4 regions of the Mesorhizobium sp. M1027 genome follow, and region 1 is predicted to be linked to each of the others. Evidence: predicted binding sites of a transcription regulator. Region 1 holds the regulator's gene; each other region holds the start of a gene.
The links. The regulator HrcA, encoded in region 1, represses chaperone genes, less so after heat shock. The targets are predictions, from matches to a motif close to GTTAGCACTCNCNNNNNGNGAGTGCTAAC.

Region 1 (5,378 bases):
CTTTCCAGCGTGGGATTTCATCCGCGCTTGCGGCGAAGCAAAGATGGCCCTCGCCGACCGTGCCATGCGGCGGCACGGGCAGCTTGGCGTCGGCCCGCGGCGGCACTTTGGTCGCCTCGGCGTTGAAGATAAGCAGCACGCCGTCGCCGCAGCGGAAGAAGAGATGCCTGCCATCGACCTTACCGAGCAGATCGAGCCCGAGGACGCCTGAATAGAACCGTTCCGCGGCAGCAAGGTCCGTCACGTAGAGTGCTGATTCCAGGATTGCGGAAGGAGTCACAGGATCGCCAATCTCTTCAATATTGACCGCAGCTAAGCCACCGCCATCTGCTGCAAGCTGACCAGGCGCTGAATGCCTTTCTTGGCGAGCCCCATCAGCGCCGCGAACTGCTCTTCCGAGAACGGCTCGCCCTCGGCTGTGCCCTGGATCTCGACGATGCCGCCCTTGCCGGTCATGACGAAATTGGCGTCGGTGCCGGCCGAGGAATCCTCGATATAGTCGAGATCGATGACCGGCTGGCCATCATGGATGCCGCAGGAGATCGCCGCGACGTGATCCTTAAGCACCTTGCCCAGGCTCGCCATCTGGCGGGCTTCCATCCAGCGCAGGCAGTCGTAGAGCGCCACCCAGCCGCCGGTGATCGAAGCGGTGCGCGTGCCGCCGTCGGCCTGGATCACGTCGCAGTCGACGGTGATCTGCTGCTCACCGAGCGCCTGCAGATCGACCACGGCGCGCAGGGAGCGGCCGATCAGCCGCTGGATCTCCAGCGTGCGGCCGCCTTGTTTGCCGGCCGAAGCCTCGCGGCGCATGCGCTCGCCGGTCGATCGCGGCAGCATGCCGTATTCCGCCGTCACCCAGCCCTTGCCGGAGTTGCGCATCCAGCCCGGCACCTTTTCCTCCAGGCTGGCCGTGCACAGCACATGCGTGTCGCCGAACTTCACCAGGCACGAGCCTTCCGCATGCTTGGAGACGCCGCGCTCGAAGGAGATGGGGCGCATTTCGTCGAATTGGCGTTTGGAAGGGCGCATTCAGGCTTCTTTCTTTCTTCGGAATCTTGGCCGGGGAATCTTGGCCGGCTTGTAGCCGCACGGGGCGTGAGGCGCAAAGGAAAATGGACCGGTTGCGCCGACGCCGCGGAAGTCTATATCTTCGGACCGGAGGTTTTTGGCTCGAATGACCAAGGTAGTCGATCCCGGCTCGCAGTCGCCAGTGCTCTCGTCGCCGGCACTTCAACCGCCCGCGCTTCAATCGCTCGATATGCGTTCGCGCGACATCTTCCGGCGCATCGTCGATTCCTATTTGAGGGATGGCGAGCCGGTCGGTTCGCGCAGCCTGTCGCGCATCCTGCCGTCATCGCTGTCGCCGGCCACCATCCGCAACGTGATGAGCGACCTCGAGCACCTCGGCCTGATCTACGCGCCGCACATCTCGGCTGGCCGGCTGCCGACCCAGGCCGGCTTGCGCTTCTTCGTCGATGCATTCATGGAACTCGGCGACCTCTCCGACGAGGAGCGCCGCACCATCGAGGCGCAGGTGCGCGCCTCCGGCTCGGGCGCGACGCTGGAGCATATGCTGACCGAGGCCAGCCAGATGCTGTCCGGCATGTCGCGCGGCGCCGGCCTCGTGCTCGCCGCCAAAAATGAGGCGGCGCTGAAGCACATCGAATTCATCCAGCTCGAGCCGACCAAGGCGCTGGCCGTGCTGGTCTCGCAGAACGGCGACGTCGAAAATCGCGTCATCGATCTGCCCGCCGGCATCACCGTCTCGCAATTGCACGAAGCCTCCAACTTCCTCAACGCCCATATCCGCGGCCGCACCCTGGCCGAGGCCCGGGTCGAAATCGCCCGCATCAAGAAAGAGACCAGGGCAGCCCTCGACACGCTGTCGCAGGATCTGGTCGAGAAGGGCCTGGCGGTCTGGGCAGGCGCCGAAAGCGGGGTGCCTGGGCGGCTTATCGTGCGCGGCCGCGCCAATCTCCTGGAAAACGTCACCGCCCAGGCCGACATAGAATTGCTGCGGCATCTGTTCGAGGATCTGGAGACGCAGGATGGGCTGATCCAGCTCCTCGACCTCGCCGAGGAAGGCCCGGGGGTGCGCATATTCATCGGTTCGGAAAACAAGCTGTTTTCGCTGTCGGGCTCCTCGCTGGTGGTGGCACCCTATCGCGACAAGGACGCGCGCGTCGTCGGTGCGCTCGGCGTCATCGGGCCGACGCGGCTGAATTATGCGCGCATAGTACCGATGGTCGACTATACCGCGCAGCTGATTTCGCGCATGCTGCGCTAGGAGCCGCCGCGGCCTGCCGCAAGGAGAAAAGAATGGCGCTGGAATCGTTCAAGGCCCAGATCAGCCTACTGCTCGAGGAAATGGTCAATCAGCCTGAGGATCACCACGAGGTGCAAGAGCAGTTGCGTGAGAAGCTGCAAGAGATGCGGGCCATGGGCCTGCCGCTGCCGGCCGATCTGGTCGCGCTGGAAAAGCGCCTCGACGACGACTTCTACGCCTCTGGCAACTGAACAGGGTTCGGCTTCAAATCCTCGTGTGCTGGACGACCGCTTGGAACGACCAATGCCTGATCCCGTTTGCCCTCTTCGAGGCAAACTTCGGAGGACGTTAATGATCCGATCTGGCGGCTTTGCGGCCGTTGCCGCTGCCCTCCTTGTCGCGACACCGGCAGCCGCCCAGCAGGCGGATCAAAAGGTGCTCAAAGGCGAAGCCGCTTTTGGCGATTGGCACGCCGACAGGCCTGGCGTCCGCCGCCTCATCGGGCCGCAAGACATGCCGGCAGCCGACCCCGCTCAATCCGCTTCGAACGGCGGCGGCGTGGCGGAACGGCCCGAAAGCGCCGAGCCAGAATTGCCGCCGGGCTTTTCGGCCGAAATGATCGCCTCCGGACTCTATAATCCGCGCGTCGTTCGCGTCGCTCCGAACGGCGACCTGTTCATCGCAAACGGCCATGCCGACCAAATACGCGTCTACCGTCTGGCCGAGGGCCGCGCCAAACCCATCGAGAAAGCGATTTTCGCCCAAGGCCTCAACTATCCATACGGCATCGCCTTCTATCCGCCAGGCGGCAAGCCGCAATGGGTCTATGTCGCAAACAGCGACAGCATCGTCCGCTTCCCCTATCGCGACGGTGACCTGAAGGCGTCCGGTAAACCAGAAACCATTGTCGCCAAAATCCCGTCGGGCGGTCACTCGACCCGCGACATCGCCTTCTCGCTTGACGGCAAGACGCTTTTTTTATCGGTTGGCTCGGACTCGAATGTCGCCGAAGACATGGACAAGCAGCCCGATGGCGGCCTTGACGCCTGGGCGAAATCAAAGCCGCTCGGGGCGGCCTGGGGCCCCGAGGAAGGCCGTGCCGATGTGCTCGCCTTTGACCCGGACGGGAAAAATCCCCGAACTGTCGCCACCGGCCTGCGCAACTGTACGGGCATGACGGTGCAGCCCGCCAGCGGCGCGTTGTGGTGCGTCGTCAACGAGCGCGACGAGCTCGGCGACAATGTGCCGTTCGAGTTTGCAACTGAAGTCAAGGACGGTGCGTTCTATGGTTGGCCTTGGTACTACATCGGCAACCACGAGGATCCGCGCCATCAGGGCGAGCGGCCAGACCTCGCCGGCAAGGCCACTGTCCCCGATGTATTGATGCAGGCGCATTCGGCGCCGATGAACATAGCCTTCTACGACGGCAAGAACTTTCCGGCGGATTACCGGGGGGATGCTTTCGTCACCATGCATGGTTCGTGGAACCGTGGCGCCAGGACCGGCTACAAGGTGGTGAGGCTCAAATTCAGGGATGGCAAGCCGACCGGCGAGTATGAGGACTTCATGACCGGCTTCGTCATCTCGAACGACGCCGTCTGGGGCCGCCCGGTCGGTGTCGCCATGGCCAAGGACGGCTCCCTGATCGTCACCGAGGACGGTAACGGCACCATCTGGCGCGTTACCTACGAAGACGGCCGCTCCTGAACGGCGGCATCGCCTGCTGCGCTGGCGCAATAGAATTCGGCCCGAGGGAATTCACCCAACTTCAACATTGTGCGACAAGCGCGAACCATGACGCTCACCGGGTTTCTCGCCTATAGCGCCGCTCTCGGCATCGCCGCAGCCATCCCCGGCCCAGGCGTCACCGCGCTTGTTGCGCGTGCGCTGGGTTCCGGCTTCCGCTCGTCGCTGGCCATGTCGTTCGGGCTGATGCTCGGCGACCTGACCTATTTGACTGCCGTGGTGCTCGGCCTGGCTTTCGTCGCACAGACTTTCGGCATGGTCTTCCTGGCCATCAAATGGCTGGGCGTCGCCTACCTCGCTTTTCTTGGCTGGCGTTTCTGGACGAGCGGCATCACGCCCGAAACGGTAGAGGCGAAGAAAGGCAAAGGCGGCTTGGCATCCAGCTTTGTAGCCGGTCTCGCCGTCACACTCGGCAATCCGAAGACGATGATCTTCTATCTCGCCATCACCCCGACCATCGTCGATCTGAAGACGATCACGCTGGCCGATTACGGCATCCTGGTCGCGCTCACTATCGTCGTTCTACTCGTGGTGCTGGTGCCCTATCTGGCGCTGGCGGCCAAGGCGCGCTGGTTCCTGAAGTCGCCGCGGGCGCTGAGGGCACTCAACCGCACCGCCGCCGGCTTCATGGTCGGTGCGGCGGCGGCAATTGCCGCCCGCCAGTAGATCTCTTCGCCAATCCGCCCAACGCCCTGCAAGGCGCCGGTATTCAGCACGACCGTCACTCGGATATTTTTCGAACGTGCCTATCTTGCGCGGCGGATGGCTCTATCCTATGCCCGCCCGGCTCTTGCCGCTTGACCTCTGGGAGGAAAACCAATGAACAAGCCCGCCACCCACACACACGTGCCCGGCCGCGGCCGCATCTACAATTCGATCACCGAAACGATCGGCGACACGCCGCTGGTGCGGCTGGATAAATTCGCCAGGGAGAAGGGTGTCGTCGCCAATCTGCTGGCCAAGCTCGAATTCTTCAACCCGATCGCCTCGGTCAAGGACCGCATCGGCGTCTCGATGATCGAGGCATTGGAGGCTTCGGGCAGGATTACACCCGGCAAGACCACGCTGATCGAGCCGACCTCGGGCAATACCGGCATCGCGCTCGCCTTTGCCGCCGCCGCCAAGGGCTACAAGCTGATCCTGACCATGCCGGAAACCATGTCCGTCGAACGCCGCAAGATGCTGGCGCTGCTCGGTGCCGAGCTGGTGCTGACCGAAGGGCCGAAAGGCATGAAGGGCGCCATCGCCAAGGCGGACGAGCTGGCGGCAACACTGCCCGACGCCGTCATTCCGCAGCAATTCGAAAACCCCGCCAATCCGGAAATCCATCGCCGCACCACGGCCGAGGAAATCTGGAACGACACCC
Region 2 (5,378 bases), on a different contig from region 1:
GGTCCTTGACGCTCTTGCCGAAATAGAAATCGGCTGCTGCCTCGATGCCGAAAGTGCCGCCGCCCATGTAGGCGCGGTCGAGGTAAAGCTGCAGGATTTCCTTCTTCGACAGATTGGCTTCGAGCCACAGCGACAGGAAGGCTTCCTTGATCTTGCGCTCGAAGGTCCGTTCGTTGGTCAGGAACAGGTTCTTGGCCAGCTGCTGGGTGATGCTCGAGCCGCCCTGGACGACGGAATTTGCCCGTACGTTCTCGAAGATGGCGCGCGACAGGCCGAGCACATCGATGCCGTAATGGTCGAAGAAACGGCGGTCCTCGGTGGCCAGCACCGCCTTGATGACATGGTCGGGCATCTCGTCGACCGGCACCGAATCGCGCTGGATGATGCCCCGCTGGCCGATCTCGTTGCCGTAGCGGTCTAGGAAGGTGACGGCGAAGTCGCCTTGCGTGCGCCAGTCGCCGGCGGTTATCTGGAAGGCCGGCAAAGCCAGCGCCAAAAGGACGACGATGCCGCCGGCACCGAGCGTAAAGCCTTCACTCAACAGTTCGATCAGGCCGCGGCGCCAGCCGCCGACGCGGAAACGCCGCGAGAAGATGGTGGCCGCCTCCCAGAACTGGCGCGCCCTGAAGCCGATTTCGTAGGCAGAGGAATCGATCCACGCATCCACCGCCAGCAGCCTTGCGGCGATCGGACCTCTTCTCTTGCGTGGTTCCAAAGGACTGGCCATTCCAGGATCCGGCTGCGGGGACGCCGCCAACTGAGAAACCGCATGCCGGCAATTTCACGGCGGCGCGCCTTTCAAGACTATTCGTCCATTTTGGTGCTGCCTACAAGGGCGATGAAGGTTCCGCGCTTGCGTGGGTGCTGAGGATCGGCAGCGTCACATGGGACGCTTGTCCGCGATCTTTTTCGGGTCGCGGCCTATCATACCGGCGTTGGCTTTCCTGTGCTTGTCGGCAAGCCTGCGAATGCGATCGAAGCGGCTTTCCTCGGCCACTTCGATTTTCGCCGCTGCATTTGGCTTCGGGACGAATGCGATCATTGATCGATCTCCTTGCCGATGGTGCGCGCCGGGGATACCCGGCGGCTGTCTTTCAGGCTTGTTTCCGGCAGTGGCTGGTCAATAGCCCATGCCGCCGGGCGAAGCAGCGGCTTCCTTCGCCGGAACGTCGGTGATCATGGCTTCCGCCGTGATCAGAAGCGCCGCAATGGAGCCCGCGTCCTGCAGCGCCGTCCGTACCACCTTCGCCGGGTCGACGATGCCGGCCTTGATCATGTCGACATAGACCTCGTTCTGGGCATCGAAGCCCTGATTGTGATCCTTGCCGTCGGCGAGCTTGCCGACGACGATCGAACCTTCGACGCCGGAATTCTCGGCGATCTGCCGGATCGGCGCTTCGAGCGCTCTCGACACGATCGAAATGCCCGCCGTCACATCGGCATTGGCTCCGGTCATCCCGTTCAGCACAGCCTTGGCGCGCAGCAACGCGACACCGCCGCCCGGAACGATGCCTTCTTCAACGGCCGCGCGCGTGGCGTTCAGCGCATCGTCGATGCGGTCCTTCTTTTCCTTGACCTCGGATTCGGTGGCGCCGCCGACGCGGATGACGGCAACGCCGCCCGCCAGCTTGGCGAGACGTTCCTGCAGCTTCTCCTTGTCATAGTCGGACGTGGTTTCCTCGATCTGCGCCTTGATCTGCTGGACGCGCGCCTGGATGGTGGTCTTCTCGCCGGCGCCGTCGATGATCGTGGTGGTGTCCTTCTCGATCAGCACGCGCTTGGCGCGGCCGAGCATGTCTATGGTAATGTTCTCCAGCTTGATGCCGAGATCCTCGGAAATCATCTGTCCGGCGGTGAGCACGGCGATGTCTTCCAGCATCGCCTTGCGGCGGTCACCGAAGCCAGGCGCCTTGACGGCCGCTACCTTGAGGCCGCCGCGCAGCTTGTTGACGACCAGCGTTGCCAGCGCTTCGCCCTCGACGTCCTCGGAGATGATCAACAGCGGCCTCCCGCTTTGCACCACGGCTTCGAGGATGGGCAGCAGTGCCTGCAGATTTCCGAGCTTCTTTTCGTGGATGAGGACGTAAGGGTCTTCCAGCTCGGCGTGCATCTTCTCGGCATTGGTGACGAAATAGGGCGAGAGATAGCCGCGGTCGAACTGCATGCCTTCGACGACGTCTAGTTCGGTTTCGGCGGTCTTGGCCTCCTCGACGGTGATGACGCCGTCATTGCCGACCTTGTCCATCGCCTTGGCGATCATGGCGCCGACGCTGGTGTCGCCATTGGCGGCAATGGTGCCGACCTGCGCGATCTCGCCTGAGGACTTGACCTTCTTGGCGCGCGCCTGGATTTCCTGGACGACGGCGCTGACGGCAAAGTCGATGCCGCGCTTGAGGTCCATCGGGTTCATGCCGGCGGCAACGAATTTGGCGCCCTCGCGCAGGATGGAAGCGGCAAGCACCGTGGCGGTGGTGGTGCCGTCGCCGGCGAGGTCGTTGGTCTTCGAAGCCACTTCGCGCACCATCTGTGCGCCCATGTTTTCGAACTTGTCGGAAAGCTCGATTTCCTTTGCTACGGCCACCCCGTCCTTGGTGACGCGCGGCGCGCCGTAGGCCTTGTCGATGATGACGTTGCGGCCCTTGGGGCCGAGCGTCACCTTGACGGCGTTGTTGAGGATTTCGACGCCGCGCAGCATGCGGTCACGCGCGTCGGTGGAGAATTTGATTTCCTTGGCAGACATGGTTTTTTCCAGTTCGGTTGTCGTGGCACGGCGCTTGCAGCGCCTGAATCAAAGCTCGGAGCGTCCGTGCGCGCCCGGGTGGGCGCGCGGCCTTCCAATCAGGCGGCCTTCTTCTTGGCAGCCACGGTCTTGTCGACGATGCCCATCTCGCTTTTTTCGATGATGCCCATGATGTCGGCCTCCTTCATGATCAGAAGGTCCTCGCCGTCTATCTTGACCTCGGTGCCGGACCATTTGCCGAACAGGATGAGGTCGCCAGTCTTGACGTCGAGCGGGATCAGCGCGCCGCTTTCGTCCCGCGCGCCCGGCCCGACAGCGATCACTTCGCCTTCCTGCGGTTTTTCCTTGGCATTGTCGGGGATGATGATGCCGCCCTTGGATTTGGTGTCGCTTTCGGCGCGCCGAATGACGACGCGATCGTGGAGTGGCCGGAATTTCATGGGGACTCTTTCTGGGGCCGGCTTAGGCGGCCGCCCCCTCTCTATAGGCGCCTTGGCACTCGATTGATAGGAGTGCCAAAAAATATTCATAGGGCATATAAAATATTGAACGAATTATCTTGCCTGATCATCCCTTGGTGTTCGGGGCCTTTCCGAATATTAATGAAATTGAATTTCTGTCTTTGAACACCTATTTACGATGAAGTTCACAGCCATGACTTTCGCTGCAAGGGAGATTTTACCGATGGCCGAAGGCAATCAGAACATCATGGAAAAAGCTCAGGCTCGCTTCATGGAAAACCAGAAGAAGACGGCGGAACGGAACAAAGCAACTGCCGAATATCTTTCGGAGGCGAAGGCTAGGAGCATCAAAACGGCAAGGCTGAGGGAATTGCGACTGGCCAAGGAAGAGGCGGACCGCGCGGCGGAAGCTCTGAATCCGGTCGCCGCAAAGAAGAAGCGGGCGTCACGGGCAGTCAAGAAGGCCGTAACCGCATCGACGGAGGCGAAATCATGAGCCTGACATTTCCCAATCCCAGCCGCAGCTACGACGAGGCAAGCAAACGCATCCGCTTCGTCGGCCATGACGGCATGTTCCAGATTTCCTTCTCTGTCGCTACCGATGCCATCTCCAAGATGCAGCCGGGAACGGCGGCCTCAGAAGCTACCTACCTGGCAGCCTTCGACACGGCTTCCAACTCGATCCACGATGTCGCCAGGAATGCCTATGCCCGCACCCGCAGGAGCATATATGTGCTGACCGCGGCCGATTTTCGCTAGTCGCGATCCGTCCACAAGACGCTTTCTCAGGGCGTCCGACTTCGCTCGCCGTTTGACGTCGCGACCGTTCAGCCGGTCACGGGTCCGTGACGCGGACGGCTGCGGCGTCGCGCATTCCAGGAGCAGGGCTTATTCCCGAGGTCATGAAGGTTCATAATCCGTATGAGACGCGCTGATTCGCGCTTTTGCCGGGATGCCGTCATGCAACGCAGCTACGCAGCCGGGAGGTCGACGCGACGGGCGAGGGCAAAGACAATGACCGCGCCGGCCGTCGAATTGCAGAGGGCAATATTCGAGGCAGTGAACGGCGATCCCGACCTGTCGGCGGCACTGGGCGATGCAAGACTGTTCGACCATGCCCCGGAAAATGTTGCGTTCCCCCACATGACCTTCGGCCGCACCAGCGTCTACGACTGGGCAACGGGGACGGAGAACAACGCCGAGCAGTTGCTGACGCTGCATGTCTGGTCGAAATCCGAGGCCAGCAAGGAAACCACCGACATCATGGACCTGGTCAGCGCCCGCCTGCGAGATGCGGCGCTCTCGCTTGGCGAACATCGTCGCGCCCATCTCAAGCTCGAATTCGCCGAAGCCCGCTACGACGAGGACCTTTCGGCCCATCACGGGCTGCTGCGCTTCCGCGCCGTGATCGAGGAAGACGGCTGAGCGTCGGGCACTTTCCGTAAAATCGGGCAATTTTGTTCTTGCTTTGTGCCGGCAGCTATGCTACTAATTTGGCTATGGTGCTGATTGGCGCCAATGACCCGTCGCAGAGCGGGTTTTTTTATTTCCGGTCGGTTCGGCTGAATCTGCCTTCGGTTGCCGGATCGATTGTCGAAGTCGGGGCAAACCTAAAGCGATTGCCTTTCACCGCCAAACGATGCCCGGTTGTCGGCGGAGGATCGGAGGGCTAGGTTAAACTTGGCAATTCGCGGGACGGGCGGCGAAATGGCAATCCGGTAATCTCGCGCTTCAGGGGTGTGGCGGGCATGCATTCGAGCGTTCACCGTTCATATCATGTTCAGCACCGGCGCGTTAGAACGCTGGCCATGAAAACCCTTCGCTCCCACTTCCGGACCGCGGCACTTGCGCTCTCAGCCGCCGGCCTGCTTGCGTCGCAAGCGATGGCGATCCCCGCTGTCACGCCCGAGCGGACTCAGCCGGTCGTCCTCGCCGCGTCCGACTGCTACGCGATCGGCCAGCAGGTGGCGGAGCAGAATGGCGGCACTTTGGCCAAGGCCTCGCAGTCGACACGCGGCGGCCAGCCGGTCTGCGTCATCGTCGTGCTCCTTCCGGGCAAGGACGGGCAGCGTCCCCGTCGCTCGGAGATCGTCGTTCCGCTGAACTGAACCGTGCCGTTTCCCAGTCCGCCGGAATCGGCCTATATCTGAACAGCTTCAACAGGCCTTCCGCATGCG
Region 3 (5,378 bases), on a different contig from region 1:
AGAACAATCTCGGCCTCGAACCGGGCTGGATCGAGCGGCGTACTGGAATCCGGTCGCGCTTCTGGGCAACGGACGAAGACACGCTGTCTGGTCTTGCTGCGCAGGCCGGCGCCATGGCGCTGGCCAGCGCCGGCATTGCGCGCCACGACATCGGTCTGCTGCTGCTTGCCACCTCGACGCCCGATCACCTCCTGCCGCCCAGCGCGCCCCTGGTCGCACATCGGCTGGGGCTCGGCCGCGCCGGCGCTGTCGATCTGACCGGCGCCTGCGCCGGCTTCATTTATGCGCTGATGTTTGCGGACGGATTTACCCGCCTGCACGGCAAAGCGAGCCTTGTTATCGCCGCCAATATCCTCAGCCGCCGCATCAATCCCTCTGAGCGCGCCAGCGCCGTGCTGTTTGCCGATGCCGCCGGCGCCGTCGTGATCGGTCCGTGCGAGGATACTGGTCGGGGGATTCTCGGTGCCTCCGTGGATTCGGACGGCTCGCGATACGGCCTGATCCAGATTCCCGCAGGAGGAAGCAACATCCCGTTCCACGGTGACCTCGACCTCGCGCAAACCCGAATGACGATGACCGACGGCCGCGAAGTGTTCGCAAAGGCCGTCGAGATGATGACCGATTGCTCGATAAGCGCGCTAGCCGCTGCCGGAGTGCGACCACAGGATGTCGACCGGTTCGTGCCGCATCAGGCCAATGCTCGCATTTTCGATGCGGTCGGGCGAAACCTCGGCGTTGCCGATCACCTGATCGTCAAGACGATCGCCGAATATGGCAACTCTTCCGCCGCGACGATCCCGCTCTCACTGTCGCTCGCCAATCAAGCGGAGCCGGTTCAGCCGGGCGAGAAAATACTCCTGGCGGCGGCAGGTGCGGGACTCAGCGGCGGGGCGCTCGTCGTCGGGATTTAGCCTACCGAAGCTGCTCAACATCAGGACTGGCTCTGTGAGATGAATAGCACAACGGGACCAATGCGAAAATAGTCGCCGGCAAGCTGCACGGCATCCACGTCATCGAGCAAAGCTCAACTACCACGGTTCGATACTGCTCGACCCTGACCACGCGAAGAACCCGGGATCCTGCCAATGGATTCGTGGAGACATGGAGGAAGACTTCCGGCGCGCGAATCTCGACCTATGTCATCCTCGGCGAGCGCGGCTCTCGATGCTGCATCCTCAACGGCGCGGCCGCCCGGAACCTGCCAGCCCACTCCATCCATCTGGACGAAGCGCACATTCCTCTCTGAAGCCGCGGATCGTTACGTTCGTCATCAACAATGTCGTCGGCTTTCTCACCGATCACAATGCGCTGACGCGGACGGCGTTGACGATTACATCGGCAGGGGCGCTTCAGCAGAACTTTCGCCGGTTGATGGAGCAGCAGGAACTGGTGGAGGAGACCGGCGAAAATGCATTTGATACCGGCGGTCGGCCGGCGAAGCTTTATCGCTTCCGCCACCATGTCCTCACGAAACGGAGGTCGCCCGGACAAAATTGCCGCTGGCGCGGGCTTGACATCCTTTATACTCAACGTAGAAATATGCCTTATAATCAATTCGATTATAACGAGAAATTCATTCGCACCGTCCGAACCCACGGTCTCGCTCGGGAAGCCCGTATGAGTGGATCGAAGTGATCTTGGAAATGAAACGCCCGAGGACGGGCTTTCAACCTTTGTCGTGAAGGAGGTGCCGCGCGCCTGGGCCAATGCCTTGCGGCAACGGTGAAGGATGTATACCGCCAGTAAACGCGTGCGTCAAAGTCGCTATCGAATGTACAGTTCGCCTAAATGTGCGATACGTTCGATTTGTGCAAGTAACACTTGGAAAAATGTTGAATAAAAGAAAACGTCTAGTTACATAAAGCAGGCAAAGCTAAACTTTAAACTTGCACAAATGAGCATAGGGCGCCCTGTTCCAGGGCGCCTTTTTTAAGGATTGTCATTAGACTCTCTCCCGGGGGAACTGTGGGTGAAGAAACAACGCATCGTCCTGCTGGCAGCTGTTTTGGCGTCTGCCTTTGGCTTTTTTTTGCTGATCCTGATCCTGCAGATGGTCAGTTTTTTGGTTGACTAGGCACGCGCAAGCGGGATGGATCGCGCAGAGACACGCGGAAGTTTTTTTCGCCAGCGAAACCCCGACGACCTGATGGGGAGTCGCGCCAGCAGGGTGGGAGCCACGTCCAGTGCCACCGACCATGCGAGATGCCGATTGTTGGCGCGTCTGTCAGTTCGCGCGGCCATATTCATTCTGGTGCCGATCTGTTGCCTATTCTGCTTTTCCCATGCGTTTTAGGTTGAGCCAATTTGTGAAGCGGGCGGTCAATGGATCTGCGCCTCGCGATTGCCTGCCGTTGCCTCTTGATCTGGGCGGCATAATCCGAGAGCGAACGCTGCAACCGCGGTTCGAATTGCGCGAAGTTGAACCGGACTTCATCCGCCGTCAGGAACTGGTTGGTTGCGCCGGGAAAGCCGGCGACCATCACAAGGTCGCCTTCCTTGACGCCTTTACAGGCTACGGGTAGCCAACTCTTCGGCCGGTAAGGCACATTGTCGCGCGCATATGGCCGGGAGGAACCATCAGGAGCGACATAGGCGCGGTAAAAGCCGAAGTCGCCTGTGTGGCGCGGCCACATCCAATTGTCGGTTTCGCCGCCGAAGTTACCGATGCCGAGCGCGGGCGCATAGACAAGGCGCACGTCCTCGATTTCGAGCTTCTGCTGGAGATAGTAGGAGGCGCCGCCATAATAGGCCCCTACGTCGCAGCGGCGATTGGGCTGTCCTTCACATGCGGCGATCAGGGCCTTGCGGTTCGTGGCGAGCCGCTCATAGCGGGCAAACCCATTCAACTTGTCCGAGACGCCCTTGAGCATTTCGCCGGTCACATCCCGCATGTCCTCGATCACATAGATTCGGCTGCCTGGCGCCGCGGGCAATTCTTCACCCAGGGCTCTTCGTCAGAAAGCCGTCTGTGAGATAGTCCTGACCCTCCTTGCTGTAGTATCGGATGGATTCGAACACGCAGTGATGATTGGTTGCGACCAGCCCTTGTGGACTGACGAACGAGGCGGAGCATCCGCCCAGTGATACGATCGCGTTGAGCGGGTCAGCGTCCAGACGGCCCAGCTGGGCGGGATCGATCTGGAGCCCATCCGCGCGCATGGCCGCGCCCGCTTCCGCGGTCTGGCCCGGCATCCACATACCTTCGTCCGCCGACGTAGCCGTGACCGTCCAGAGCAAGGCGATAGCAGTTGCTTTGGCCAAACATTCCAAATTCGAGTTCGTGCTGACTGTCGCTCTCATCTTGCCTCCTGTTCTCCGCAGATTGGATTGGTGACTATCGGGATGGCCGGAGTCTTGGCGCCCGCGCGGCGGCCACACCGTAAAGACCGAGTGGACGGTTAACGCAGGAATCCTGATGGCGCTCACCTCTCATTATATCGGTCGCGCGCAACGTTTGCGGATCATTCGCTGCACCGATCGTGCCAAATGAAAAAGCCTTCAGTTGCAAATGGTGAGCCGCCCCATCCATGTCCGATCTCCGACGTCGTTCACGTAAAAGGCTCGGTGCTTCCACGCTCGTTTGCTCTTCGCCCGTCCCTCTTCCGTCTTGACTAGCAGGAGCCTACGGCCTATCTCACTGCCGCGTTAGCACTCGCTTCTGGTGAGTGCTAAACACGCTCCGGCAACGGAGAACCGTTCAACATCCGCACCAGGGAAATCCAAAAATGGCAAAGTCGAATTTCCGGCCGCTGCATGACCGCGTGGTCGTTCGCCGCGTCGAGTCCGAAGCGAAGACCGCCGGCGGGATCATCATCCCCGATACGGCGAAGGAAAAGCCGCAGGAAGGCGAGATCATCGCCGTCGGTTCCGGCGCCCGTGACGAGGTCGGCAAGCTCGTCCCGCTGGACGTCAAGGCCGGCGACCGCATCCTGTTCGGCAAGTGGTCGGGCACCGAAGTCAAGCTCAATGGCGAAGACCTTCTGATCATGAAGGAAGCGGACATCATGGGCGTCATCGGCTGACACGCCGCCGCCTTTCATCCGCACCATCCAATCTGAATTTCGGGCGAAATGCCCAGGAGTAAAAAATGGCTGCCAAAGACGTAAAATTCTCCCGCGACGCTCGTGAGCGCATGCTGCGCGGCGTCAACATCCTCGTCGACGCGGTGAAGGTCACGCTCGGCCCCAAGGGCCGCAACGTCGTCATCGACAAGTCGTTCGGCGCACCGCGCATCACCAAGGACGGCGTTACCGTCGCCAAGGAAATCGAGCTTGAAGACAAGTTCGAGAACATGGGCGCGCAGATGGTCCGCGAAGTTGCTTCGAAGACCAACGACATCGCCGGCGACGGCACCACGACCGCGACCGTTCTGGCGCAGTCGATCGTCCAGGAAGGCCACAAGGCGGTTGCCGCCGGCATGAACCCGATGGACCTGAAGCGCGGCATCGACCTCGCCGTCGCCGACGTCGTCGCGACGCTGATCAAGAACGCCAAGAAGATCAAGACCTCGGAAGAGGTTGCCCAGGTCGGCACCATCGCCGGCAATGGCGATGTTTCGGTCGGCTCGATGATCGCGGAAGCGATGCAGAAGGTCGGCAATGAGGGCGTCATTACCGTCGAGGAGGCCAAGACCGCCGAGACCGAGCTCGAAGTCGTCGAAGGCATGCAGTTCGACCGCGGCTATCTCTCGCCCTACTTCGTCACCAACGCCGAAAAAATGGTTGCGGATCTGGAAGACGCCTACATCCTCCTCCACGAGAAGAAGCTCTCCAACCTGCAGGCCATGCTGCCGATCCTCGAGGCTGTCGTGCAGACCTCGAAGCCGCTGGTCATCATCTCCGAGGACGTCGAAGGTGAGGCCCTGGCGACGCTGGTCGTCAACAAGCTGCGTGGCGGCCTGAAGATCGCTGCCGTCAAGGCGCCGGGCTTCGGCGACCGCCGCAAGGCCATGCTGGAAGACATCGCCATTCTCACCGGTGGCCAGGTCATCTCCGAAGACCTCGGCATCAAGCTCGAGAATGTCGGCCTCAACATGCTCGGCCGCGCCAAAAAGGTGTCGATCTCCAAGGAGAACACCACCATCGTCGACGGCGCCGGCAAGAAGGAAGAAATCCAGGGCCGCGTCGCCCAGATCAAGCAGCAGATCGAGGAGACCACCTCGGACTACGACAAGGAGAAGCTGCAGGAACGTCTCGCCAAGCTGGCGGGCGGCGTTGCCGTCATCCGCGTCGGCGGTGCGACCGAGATCGAAGTCAAGGAAAAGAAGGACCGCGTCGATGACGCCCTCAACGCGACCCGCGCGGCCGTCGAAGAAGGCATCGTTCCCGGCGGCGGCGTCGCACTGCTGCGCGCTTCGCTGGCCATCACCGTCACCGGCG
Region 4 (5,378 bases), on a different contig from region 1:
CGATCCAGCGCGCAAAATAACTGCCGGTGACGCGGTCGCCGACGGCAAAGCGGGTGACGGAATCGCCGACGGCAACGACTTCGCCGGCACCGTCGCTCAGCGGGATAACGCCTTGGCGCGGCGCCAGCGGGTAGGTGCCGTTGAGGATCATCGTATCGCGGCGGTTGAGCGAGGTGGCGCGGACACGCACGACGATCTCGTGCGGCTTCGGCGTCGGCTGCGCCTCGTCGCGCATCACCAGGCGTTCGATTCCGCCGGTTCCTTCAAGCGATAACTGCGCATATCGGCTTTCTCTCCCGAATATGTAGACTGATCTACATATTATGTAGACCGATTGCTATATTCGAGGCAAGGCATATAGTGTTCACTCCTGACAGAGGTTGACATTGGCGAACGACACCCGTACCCGCATGATCGAGACGACGGCGCGGCTGCTGAGGCAGCGCGGCTACCACGGCACGTCGCTCAACGATATTTTGAGCGCCTCAGGCGCACCGAGAGGTTCGCTCTACTTTCACTTTCCGGGCGGCAAGGATCAGCTGGTCATCGAAGTGACGCGCGACAGCGTCGCCGATGTGACGCAGAGGCTGGACGCCGCGCTCGCTGCCGAAAAGGACCCGGCGGTGGCTGTCCACCACATCTACCAGTCGGTCGCGCGCATGCTGGAAGACAATCGGTTCACGCTCGGTTGCCCGATCGCACCCGTGGTGTTGGACTCGCCGATCGACATGCCGGAACTGGCCGAGTTGTGCCGGTCCGCCTTCGAGCAATGGATAGGCTTGCTCAGGGCGGCCTTCGTCAGGACAGGGGTGCCCGAACGGCGCGCGCACGCGCTGGCATTGCTGGTCGAATCATCGCTTGAAGGACTGATGGTGATCGCACGCGCCACCCACGACCGCGCCCCGGTGCTGGCGGTAGCCGATGAGGTCGCGGCGCTGATTGAGGGGGCATTGCCGGCCAAGAGTGCCACTGCCGCGGTGCATTGACGTTTATGCCTTCATCGCATCGAAGGCGGCGCGGCATTCCGCCAAAAGGGCCAAGGCTGCAGCTCGACGATTCATGTTCTGCGCCGCCGCGACGCCTGGAAGTAAGTGGCCGAACAGACGCGTCCTGCGGGATACGCGCCTGCTTACTTGGGATCGGACGGCCTCTCAATCTCCGCCACATCAACGAAAAAGGGCGGCATCGCTGCCGCCCTTTCCGTAAGCTTGCGAGATTGGCTGGATTAGAAGTCCATGCCGCCCATGCCGCCCATGCCGCCGCCGCCCATGCCGCCAGGCATGCCGCCGCCAGCCGACTCCTTCTTCGGAGCCTCCGCGATCATGGCTTCGGTGGTGACCAGGAGGCCGGCGACCGAGGCCGCGTCCTGCAGAGCCGTGCGCACAACCTTGACCGGATCGACGATACCCATGGCGATCATGTCGCCATATTCGCCGGTCTGGGCGTTGTAGCCGAAGGTCGCGCCCTTGTTCTCGAGGATCTTGCCGGCAACGATCGATGCTTCCGCACCGGCGTTGGACGCGATCTGGCGGGCCGGAGCCTGCAGCGCGCGACGCACGATGGCGATGCCCGCGGTCTGGTCGGAGTTGGCACCGGTTGCCTTGATGGTCAGCGAGGCGCGCAGCAGTGCGACGCCGCCGCCGGGAACGATGCCTTCTTCGACGGCCGCGCGGGTCGCGTTGAGGGCGTCATCGACGCGGTCCTTCTTTTCCTTGACTTCCACTTCGGTCGCACCGCCGACGCGGATCACGGCAACGCCACCGGCGAGCTTGGCGAGACGTTCCTGCAGCTTCTCCTTGTCGTAGTCCGAGGTGGTCTCCTCGATCTGCTGCTTGATCTGGGCGACGCGGCCCTGGATCTCGGCCTTCTTGCCGGCGCCGTCGACGATGGTGGTGTTCTCCTTGGAGATCGACACCTTCTTGGCGCGGCCGAGCATGTTGAGGCCGACATTCTCGAGCTTGATGCCGAGGTCTTCGGAGATGACCTGGCCACCGGTGAGAATGGCGATGTCTTCCAGCATGGCCTTGCGGCGGTCGCCGAAGCCCGGCGCCTTGACGGCAGCGATCTTCAGGCCGCCACGCAGCTTGTTGACGACCAGCGTCGCCAGGGCCTCACCTTCGACGTCCTCGGAGATGATGACCAGCGGCTTCGAGGTCTGCACGACAGCCTCGAGGATCGGCAGCATGGCCTGCAGGTTGGAGAGCTTCTTCTCGTGGAGAAGGATGTAGGCGTCTTCCAGATCCGCAACCATCTTCTCGGCATTGGTGACGAAGTAGGGCGAGAGATAGCCGCGGTCGAACTGCATGCCTTCGACGACTTCGAGCTCGGTCTCGGCGGTCTTGGCTTCCTCGACGGTGATGACGCCCTCATTGCCGACCTTCTGCATCGCTTCAGCGATCATCGAGCCGACCGAAGCATCGCCATTGCCGGCGATGGTGCCGACCTGGGCAACCTCTTCCGAGGTCTTGATCTTCTTGGCGTTCTTGATCAGCGTCGCGACGACGTCGGCAACGGCGAGGTCGATGCCGCGCTTGAGGTCCATCGGGTTCATGCCGGCGGCAACCGCCTTGTGGCCTTCCTGGACGATCGACTGCGCCAGAACGGTCGCGGTCGTGGTGCCGTCGCCGGCGATGTCGTTGGTCTTCGAAGCAACTTCGCGGACCATCTGCGCGCCCATGTTCTCGAACTTGTCTTCAAGCTCGATTTCCTTGGCGACGGTAACGCCGTCCTTGGTGATGCGCGGTGCGCCGAACGACTTGTCGATGACGACGTTGCGGCCCTTGGGGCCGAGCGTGACCTTCACCGCGTCGGCGAGGATGTTGACGCCGCGCAGCATGCGCTCACGAGCGTCGCGGGAGAATTTTACGTCTTTGGCAGCCATTTTCAGCTCCTGGCAGGGGCTTGGATTAAGCCCGAAGATTTAAATGAGGGTGAGGCCGATATTCAGCCGATGATGCCCATAATGTCGGATTCCTTCATGATCAGAAGGTCTTCGCCATTGAGCTTGACTTCGGTGCCCGACCACTTGCCGAACAGGATGCGGTCGCCGGCCTTGACGTCCAGCGGGACGAGCTTGCCGGCTTCGTCGCGGGCGCCGGAACCGACGGCGATGATCTCGCCTTCCTGCGGCTTTTCCTTAGCCGTATCGGGGATGATGATCCCGCCCGCGGTCTTGGATTCGGATTCGACCCGACGAACGACCACGCGGTCATGAAGCGGGCGGAACTTCGACTTTGCCATTTTTTATTCCTCGATGAGAATGGTGAGAACAGTTCCTCCGTCCGGCGGCGCCGGACATGTGGTTAGCACTCATCTTGGGGGAGTGCTAACGTGGCGCTGAAATAGGCTGGCAGCCCGCGCGAGTCAAGACGCCCGGTGACCATTCTCAGGACGATTGCTTCAAACGGATACTTGACTAAGTCAACTAAATGGCTGATCTTGCCGGGCAGGAGGATGCCATGACCATTCATCATCACCCAGGCAAGGAGCGGATCGACGCGGTGCGGGCCTTCAACCGCTTCTACACCCGCCAGATCGGGTTGCTCGAGGAAGGCTTGCTGAAAAGCGACTTCTCGCTGACCGAAGCCCGGGTGCTCTATGAGCTGGCGCATCGCGATGGCCTGACCGCCACCGAGCTTGCGCGCGATCTCGGCCTCGATGCCGGTTATCTCAGCCGGCTGCTGAAGAAGTTCGAGGAGCGTGATCTGGTCGAGCGCGCCACGATCGAGGCGGATGCGCGGCGCTCGTCGATCGCGCTGACCAAGGCCGGGCGGCAGGCCTTCGCGCCGCTGAACCAGGGTTCGCACGAACAGGTCGCGGCTTTGCTCGAACGGCTTTCGGCTGCCGAACAGGACAGGCTGGTCAGGGCCATGCAGACGGTGCAGCGTCTGCTGGGCGGAAGTGCCGAGCCCAAAGTTCCCTATATGCTGCGGTCTCTGCAAGTCGGCGACATCGGCTGGATCATCCATCGCCAGGGCCTGCTCTACGCGCAGGAATATGGCTGGGACGAAACCTATGAAGCGCTGGTCGCCGAAATCCTTGGTGCCTTCGTCAAATCCTTCGATCCGAAATGGGAACGCAGCTGGATCGCCGAGCGGGAAGGGGAGGTCGTCGGCTCGGTCTTCGTCGTGCGCCAGTCGGACGCGGTGGCGAAGTTGCGCCTGCTCTATGTCGAGCCTTCGGCGCGCGGTCTCGGCATCGGCAGGCGGCTGGTCGAGGAATGCATCGGCTTTGCTCGAACCAAGGGTTACAGGACACTGACGCTGTGGACCAACGACGTGCTCACCTCGGCGCGCCGCATCTACGAGGCGGCCGGGTTCAAGCTGACCGACGAGGAGCGCCACCATTCCTTCGGCAAGGACCTGGTCGGCCAGAACTGGAATTTGGAGTTATAGCAGCGCCGCAGAATTTCGAGCATCGGCCTGCGGTCGCTCAGGTCGCAGGCTTAATGTTTTGGTTCAAGCGAAAGAGATTGGTGGGGTCATACTTGTTTTTTAGCGCGGCCAGCCTCGGATAATTCTCGCGGTAAGCCGCCAGAACCCGATCAATGCCCTCTTCGCCGAGATTGTTGGCGTAGACGCCGCCGGTCGAGAACGGTCTCATTGCATCCCACAGGTCACGCGCCCATCGGATGTGCGTTTCGTCGTCAGACGGATTGTCCCAGATCGATATCGGGAAACAATCGTAAAGAGCATCTCGGTTGGCATAGGGCGTTTCATCCATCGGTACTCGCGAGATGGCGCCGCCAACCTGCTGCAGGACCAGAAGCGACTCGCGGGGTGCGGTCATGTAAGCCGCAAGCATGGCATCGATCGCCTGATCTGCGATTTCGCGCATGAACTGCGCCTTCCAGTAGTAGCGCCGCCCGCGCGGAAAGAGGCTATCCCCGGCCGATTGGATTTGAATATAGGGGACAGGAGCAATCTGGCACTCAACCGGCGTGCCATATTCTCTCAGAGGTTGAATGATTTGCTGGCCCTCGTCGAGTGGGCCGATGTAGCACGCCGATATGCTGAAGAAGCGTTCGCCCGAGGGCGCCGTCACAAGTGCTGCATCCAGGCTCAGCTCATCCGGGGCGCCGCTCGAGAATGCATGATAGAACCGCATCGCATCGCGTGCCTCTTCGTAGCGGTATAGCATCGATCCCGCGATGAGGAGCGGACCCACGGGATGGAGCTTGTATTCGAAGGTCGTGACTATTCCGAAATTGCCACCGCCGCCCCGGATGCCCCAGAACAAATCTGCATTTTCGGCCGCGTTTGCCGTGAGCAACCGGCCGTCCGCCGTCACGATTTCGACAGCGACAAGGTTGTCGCAGCTCAGTCCATGTTTGCGGCCAAGCTTGCCGAACCCCCCGCCGAGTGTCAGTCCGGCTATGC

Region 2: NKH50_RS21500 (co-chaperone GroES) is a predicted target of HrcA. The motif match lies at 3,232-3,260, and genes of this name have one in related genera.
Region 3: groES (co-chaperone GroES) is a predicted target of HrcA. The motif match lies at 3,645-3,673, and genes of this name have one in related genera.
Region 4: groES (co-chaperone GroES) is a predicted target of HrcA. The motif match lies at 3,302-3,330, and genes of this name have one in related genera.

What each region holds. Positions count from the first base shown of each region.
Region 1 covers NZ_JAMYMW010000002.1:48,831-54,208, reverse strand. The annotation lists gene NKH50_RS04745 (VOC family protein) at 1-280, opposite strand, end outside; gene rph (ribonuclease PH) at 313-1,029, opposite strand; gene hrcA (heat-inducible transcriptional repressor HrcA) at 1,175-2,287, shown strand; gene NKH50_RS04730 (hypothetical protein) at 2,320-2,517, shown strand; gene NKH50_RS04725 (PQQ-dependent sugar dehydrogenase) at 2,618-3,973, shown strand; gene NKH50_RS04720 (LysE family translocator) at 4,061-4,678, shown strand; gene cysK (cysteine synthase A) at 4,832-5,378, shown strand, end outside.
Region 2 covers NZ_JAMYMW010000011.1:133,823-139,200, forward strand. The annotation lists gene NKH50_RS21485 (transglycosylase domain-containing protein) at 1-727, opposite strand, end outside; gene NKH50_RS21490 (hypothetical protein) at 881-1,042, opposite strand; gene groL (chaperonin GroEL) at 1,121-2,740, opposite strand; gene NKH50_RS21500 (co-chaperone GroES) at 2,839-3,180, opposite strand; gene NKH50_RS21505 (hypothetical protein) at 3,425-3,697, shown strand; gene NKH50_RS21510 (DUF1488 family protein) at 3,694-3,960, shown strand; gene NKH50_RS21515 (DUF3168 domain-containing protein) at 4,216-4,626, shown strand; gene NKH50_RS21520 (hypothetical protein) at 5,010-5,309, shown strand; gene NKH50_RS21525 (response regulator transcription factor) at 5,374-5,378, shown strand, end outside.
Region 3 covers NZ_JAMYMW010000016.1:17,705-23,082, forward strand. The annotation lists gene bioZ (3-oxopimeloyl-[acyl-carrier-protein] synthase BioZ) at 1-911, shown strand, start outside; partial or broken gene NKH50_RS29045 (aspartate 1-decarboxylase) at 980-1,278, shown strand; partial or broken gene NKH50_RS29050 (NrtR DNA-binding winged helix domain-containing protein) at 1,309-1,514, shown strand; gene NKH50_RS26105 (S46 family peptidase) at 2,244-2,891, opposite strand; gene NKH50_RS26110 (S46 family peptidase) at 2,938-3,300, opposite strand; gene groES (co-chaperone GroES) at 3,726-4,022, shown strand; gene groL (chaperonin GroEL) at 4,088-5,378, shown strand, end outside.
Region 4 covers NZ_JAMYMW010000014.1:83,753-89,130, forward strand. The annotation lists gene NKH50_RS24590 (zinc-dependent alcohol dehydrogenase family protein) at 1-235, opposite strand, end outside; gene NKH50_RS24595 (TetR/AcrR family transcriptional regulator) at 387-986, shown strand; gene groL (chaperonin GroEL) at 1,226-2,881, opposite strand; gene groES (co-chaperone GroES) at 2,944-3,240, opposite strand; gene NKH50_RS24610 (bifunctional helix-turn-helix transcriptional regulator/GNAT family N-acetyltransferase) at 3,459-4,394, shown strand; gene NKH50_RS24615 (FAD-binding oxidoreductase) at 4,432-5,378, opposite strand, start outside.